One region of the Bacillus sp. JZ39 genome, then DNA from elsewhere that is predicted to be linked to it. Evidence: predicted binding sites of a transcription regulator. Region 1 holds the regulator's gene; the other holds the start of a gene.

Region 1 (3,210 bases):
CAAGCGCAATGATATGTTTCATTTGACCACCTAAATTGTTATTTTTTGAAGAAAATTCTTGGGCGTAAACAAATGATAAATAATGCAATTCAAAACCATTCATAATGGTCATGTTACTATTTTAAACAGTCCGTTTTTGTTTACACTGGTATTTTTTTTCAGCAGTATGAAACTTTCTTATGAAAAAAGACGTATATGTGGATGATCAGCTTTCAAGGGGGGAATGATTTGTGGAGATAAAAGGAATCAATCACTTGTTATTTTCAGTTTCGCATTTGGATACATCGATTGATTTTTATCAAAAAGTGTTTGATGCAAAGCTTTTGGTAAAGGGAAGAACAACTGCATATTTTGACATGAACGGCATCTGGCTAGCGCTTAATGAAGAACCAGACATCCCGAGAAATGACATTAAGCTTTCTTATACCCATATTGCTTTTACAATTGAAGATCATGAATTTGAGGAGGTATCAGCTAAATTAAAAAGACTTCATGTCAATATTCTGCCTGGCAGAGAACGAGATGAACGCGATCGAAAATCAATTTATTTTACCGACCCTGACGGCCACAAATTTGAATTTCATACCGGAACCCTTCTAGACAGGCTTCGATATTACAAACAAGAAAAAAACCATATGCACTTTTATGATGAAACGGCCTTTTGATATCACACACCATATTTCATATAAGGTTAAATTTAAAGAAGGGTGTTGGTGGAGACTTTATGTTTGGGGAAGGTTTCTACCCGATTAGTTCAACGATGCCATATCTTTTGAACTGCACAAGTGATTGGGTGCAGGTGAAATTGAAATACATATTACATTTTATATGAAGAAAGCAAGCTGTTTTAACAGAGTGTTGAACTACCTAAACTATGTACTAAATTTTCAGTTATATCAATTGCCTCGCCCTTTAATAAATATAAAACCGCATCCTTCCACGACCTAAAAAATGAAACGTTTTTAAGAAGATAGCGTCTAATATTCTAAACGTACATATTTTGAACAAAAGTTTCCTGAAGGAAAGAAAATTTCTTGACTTCAACAATTGTTTGGTGGATAATTATGGTGTAAACATGATGTTCTTTTTCCTCCTATTCAGGCTCGCACCCAAAAGTCAGGGCGAGCCTGCTTTTTTTGAACAACAAACCCCCTCTCCGTAAAGGAAAAGGGGGTTATTTCATGCATCTGATAGATCAATAGATTAATGGACGGTTCTGAACACGCCAATCACTTTCCCTAGAATGCTGACATTCTGCAAAATGATAGGTTCCATCGTTGGGTTCTCAGGCTGCAAGCGAATGTGTGTATCCTCTTTATAGAATCGTTTTACAGTTGCTTCATCATCTTCTGTCATCGCAACTACAATTTCCCCATTGTTCGCTGTGTTTTGCTGTTTAACGATGACATAGTCCTTATCGAGAATACCAGCATCTATCATACTGTCTCCCATAATCTCCAGCATAAATACATGCTCGTCTGGAGGAACCATGCGGTCAGGGAGCGGAAAATATTCTTCAATATTTTCTACTGCAGTAATAGGAGATCCCGCCGTGACTTTACCGATGACTGGTACATTAACGACCTGGCTTTGCGGAATGTCTACTTCTTCATCAAGAATTTCTATTGCTCTTGGTTTTGTCGGATCCCGTCTGATCAGCCCTTTTGTTTCCAAGCGGGCCAAATGGCCGTGGACAGTAGAGCTGGACGCAAGCCCGACAGCCTCTCCGATCTCTCTCACGGAAGGCGGATATCCTTTTGATTTAACCTCTGCTTTAATAAAACGGAGGATATCAAGTTGCCTTTTTGATAGCTTCGTCATTTTTCGCACCTCAAAACGTCGATTTTAAGAAGATTATAGCATGATTTTCCTTACAGTACAAACATAGGTTCGAAAAAACAATTGACAGAAACGTTTGTTCGTATATACTGAAATTATAAAAATGCGAACAAACATTCCTGTTGGAGGTTATGATCATGAGTAAAGAATCTATTATTTTTGTCGGTCTGTTCACAGTGATTTTGAGCGCGGTTATCCTTATGCTGTCATATACAAGCAGCGACCAAGAGCTTAATCAGTATGTTAAAATAGAAGTCCAGCAAGGCGACACACTCTGGTCAATTGCTGATCAGGTAGCCGATACAAAAAAGATAAACAAAAATGATTTTATTGAATGGGTAGCTGATAAAAATCAACTTCAAACCTCTGATATCCAGCCGGGTGATGAGTTAGTGATCCCATTGAAAAAGAAGCATCAGGATGCATATGAATTAGCAACTGTAAGATAGAGAGGAAAGAGAGATAAAATGAAAGCACTCATTTATGCCCGTGTAAGCACAAATAAAGAACAGCAGGAAACGTCATTAAAACGGCAGGAGGAGGAGCTTACGGCCATTGCAGCGGAGAACGGCATGGAAGTGGTCAAAGTGATTTCAGAAAAAGCCAGCGGATATGAAATGGATCGGGATGGTGTATTTGAGCTGCTTGATGAGATTAAGAACGCTGATATTGATGTCATTTTGGTTCAGGATGAGACAAGGCTCGGACGGGGAAACGCAAAAATCGCACTGCTCCATTGTATTTATAGAGAAGGTGTGAAAGTCTATACAACGGCTCATAGAGGTGAACTGGAGTTATCGGAGGCTGACTCAATGGTCTTGGAAATCGTCAGCATTGTGGAAGAGTATCAGCGAAAGATTCACAACATGAAAATCAGACGGGGAATGAAACGTGCAGTAAAAAACGGTTTTAAACCGCAAAAAAACTTAAAAAACCAACATGGGAACAGTGGAAAAGAAAAAATAGAGGTGCCAATCTCAGAGATCGTCCGCCTGAGAGCGAATAAACTGACGTTTGCTGAAATCGCGGCTACCCTAAGAGGGTTTGGCTATGATGTCTCTAAAGCAACCGTTCACCGGCGTTTTCAGGAATACATAGAGAATGAAGAGACAGCAGAGTGAATCAGTTGTAAAACTTTTTTTGATCTAGTACTATATAGACAAAATGCAATAAAGGAGTTTAACATGATTTCAAACGCGAAAATTGCCAGAATTAATGAACTTGCTGCCAAAGCTAAAGCTGGCGTTATTACAGAAGAAGAAAAAGCCGAACAGCAAAAGCTCCGTCAAGAGTACTTGAAAGGTTTTCGTTCTTCTATGAAGAACACGTTAAAAAGCGTGAAAATCATTGACCCAGAAGGCAATGATGTAA
Region 2 (3,210 bases), 1.3 Mb from region 1:
GATCGCTTTGCTGATATTTCCTAGATAAGGGATTGTATCAGCTGTTGTAAGATCTTTGTCTCCTTTTACGACAACATTGATCGGGAACGCTTTTCCTTCCCCGAATCCATCCTTAATGGCCTCGAGAGCTTTTATAGATTTATAATCGCTGCTGATTTCCGCAGTTGAGTCGAATGAAATCTGGTCATCATAGGTCAAGATGAACGGAAGCGTAATCACCACCGTGATGACAATGAACAGAAACGGACGCGCAACGGAGTGTCTGCCGAGAAACGCCCATAGTTTGTTATCACTATGTGACAGCACTTTCTTAGAAGGCCAGAATAATTTTTCACCCAGCGTCACCATAAATAATGGCAGCAGTGTGTAGAGGATGATCATTAAAATTCCCACACCGACTGCTACCCCTACTGCGGATTGGAAAATCGCAAACTTCGCAAATCCTAAGGCGGAAAATCCGATTAATACCGCGAATCCGCTGATAAATAAGGTTTTTCCCCCTGTGCGGTAAGCGATAAGCGCCGCTTCTTTTTTATCATGCCCGTTTGCCAATTCTTCACGGAATCGTGTAAGAAGCAGTATGCAGTAATCTGTTCCAATGCCGAACAGGATCGCGACTAAGAAGGTTTGCGTAAACGTCGAGATTGGAAAATCAACATTGTATACAAGGATGCCCAGTATGGATTGACTGATCAGATAAGAAAAACCGACAACCACAATCGGGATAAAAGGCGTCACAACAGATCGGAACACGATCAACAGTAAACCGATGATCAGGCAGACTGTAATCACTTCCGTTTTCTTAAGCCCTTCCTCTGAGCTGTGAGCGAAATCCTGGTTGATAAGGGAAGCTCCTGTAATATATGCGGTCAAATCATCAGGAACGATTTGATAAATCTCGTCCGCAATTTTTTCCGCCTTTTTATCAGAACCTGTAATCGTGACAGGCATGAGAACGGTTTTCTTGTCTTTCGACATCAACTGGTCTTTGACTTCTTTTTCCGCTGACAGAGGAGATGTTACCTCTTCTACACCGTCGATCTTTTTAATTTTATCGATCATTATCCGAAGCTGATTCTCTGTTTCTTTCTTTAGAGCATGGTCTAATGTAAAGACGACACTGATCGAATTATTGTCTTCTCCCGCTTGTTTTAAAATGGCGTTTGCTCTTTCTGAAACGGCATCAGCGGGAAGCTGGGCCTGCCCCTTTTGATTGGCCAGCTCCGTTAAGTTCGGAGAAAACAAACTCAAAACGACGGTAAGTGCTAATACTATGGCTGCAATTGCCCACTTGAATTTGATGATTGCTCTCATTCGGCAGAATCTCCTCCTTTAAATTTGCTTTTTAAAATGGTGAATATCTCGATGATGGAATGTAAGTGTTCCTCATCTATATCATCGATCAGCGGTTTGAGCGCGTTAAAGATGGCAGAATCTAATTCTTCTAGTATGTGTTCACCACTGGGTGTAATGTTAATAAGCTTAGAGCGCCTATCACTTTTTTCCGGACAGTCGCCCCATTGAACCAATCCCTTTTCGAGCAGCTTTTTCAGTCTGTTAGAGATCGCGCTCTTATGTACATTTTGGTACATGGCCAGGCTGCCGGGAGATGTTGGGCCCTTGACTTTTAAAATTTTCAACAGGTCTGCCTGTTCCCTTGAGATATGCTTGAAGACATCCTGATTGATTTCACGATGCACAAATTCTGTCCCTTCAAGCAGGACTTCCACAAACAGGTTTATCGCCTGACATAGCTTTTGTTCATTCAATATCTTCCCCTCCTCATTATAGTTTACCCCGCTAAACTTTATGTTCAATGTCAATTAGTTTATTCCCCTAAACTATATATGTCAACAAATTTTATTCACGAGCACTCTACATAAGAACGCACGTTCGTGTATAATGGAAGCTATACACACGAAAGGGGGAATTTTAACATGTCAGATTTGGCATTCAAATTGTATGAATATAACGTCTGGGCCAATCAACAAATATTCAACCGATTAAAAGAGCTTCCAAAAGAGGTATACCATCAAGAAATTCAAAGCGTGTTTCCGTCAATATCCCATGTATTGTCTCATGTTTATCTTTCTGATCTCGGCTGGATTGAAGTGTTTTCCGGCAATAACTTGAGCGATGCTTTGGCTTTAGCTGAACAGCTTAAAGAACAGACAGAGGCTAAAGAAATAGAGGAAATGGAAGACCTTTTTCTGAGGTTATCCGAGCGCTATATACTATTTTTACAGCAAAAAGAACAGCTCAATAAGCCACTCCAGATTCAAAATCCCTCAAGCGGAATCATGAAAACAACTGTTTCCGAACTGCTTCCCCACGTTGTCAACCACGGGACATACCACCGCGGCAATATCACAGCAATGCTGCGGCAGGCAGGCTACGCATCCGCACCGACAGATTACGGGCTCTACCTGTTTATGAAAAAAACTGAAAAAGCATAAAAAAGCGGCTCCCTAAATGGAGCCGCTTTTTTCGGGAAATAGTCCAAATCACATTAAAATTCTTTTCATCAATCCTTTTTTAGTAAAAAAGATAGAAATTTTAGTGTTATAATAATCATTAAAAATAGATTGCTGACTCAATAAACAATTTTCAATGGAGGAACACATAAAGTGACAGACGACATGACGAAAGACAATATAAATCAGCAAACGTTGCAGAGAGGCTTGAAAAACAGGCATATCCAGCTCATCGCCATCGGCGGAGCCATTGGGACAGGCTTATTTCTCGGCTCGGGCAAATCGATTCATTTTGCCGGACCTTCGATTTTATTTGCTTATATGATCACAGGGATCATTTGCTTTTTAATTATGAGATCGCTGGGTGAACTGCTGTTATCAAACTTGAACTATCACTCTTTTGTGGATTTTGTACAAGACTACCTAGGCGATATGGCAGCATTTATCACCGGCTGGACATATTGGTTCTGCTGGATTTCCATTGCGATGGCTGATCTGACAGCAGTCGGGCTCTACACTCAATATTGGCTCCCGGGTGTGCCGCAATGGGTGCCTGGCTTAATCGCTCTAATTATTTTACTGATTATGAACCTGGCGACAGTCAAGCTGTTTGGAGAATTAGAATTTTGGTTTGCTTTGATTAAAGTCATTGCCATTTTGGCGTTAATCGTCATTGGCCTTGTGATGATTTTCAAAGGCTTTTCCACAAGCTCAGGAGTGTCCAGCTTCACAAATC

What was found. Region 1 encodes LexA, which represses DNA repair genes until DNA is damaged. Its sites were predicted from a motif close to CGAACATATGTTCG; they were not measured.
Region 2: a site for LexA is predicted at 1,883-1,896, ahead of dinB (damage-inducible protein DinB). Genes of this name have one in related genera too.

What each region holds. Positions count from the first base shown of each region.
Region 1 covers NZ_CP096389.1:1,885,715-1,888,924, forward strand. The annotation lists gene M1D65_RS09540 (YndM family protein) at 1-22, opposite strand, end outside; gene fosB (metallothiol transferase FosB) at 231-665, shown strand; gene lexA (transcriptional repressor LexA) at 1,204-1,821, opposite strand; gene yneA (cell division suppressor protein YneA) at 1,971-2,288, shown strand; gene M1D65_RS09560 (YneB family resolvase-like protein) at 2,307-2,960, shown strand; gene M1D65_RS09565 (DUF896 domain-containing protein) at 3,024-3,210, shown strand, end outside.
Region 2 covers NZ_CP096389.1:582,582-585,791, reverse strand. The annotation lists gene M1D65_RS03050 (MMPL family transporter) at 1-1,314, opposite strand, end outside; gene M1D65_RS03045 (MarR family transcriptional regulator) at 1,311-1,769, opposite strand; gene dinB (damage-inducible protein DinB) at 1,938-2,456, shown strand; gene M1D65_RS03035 (amino acid permease) at 2,628-3,210, shown strand, end outside.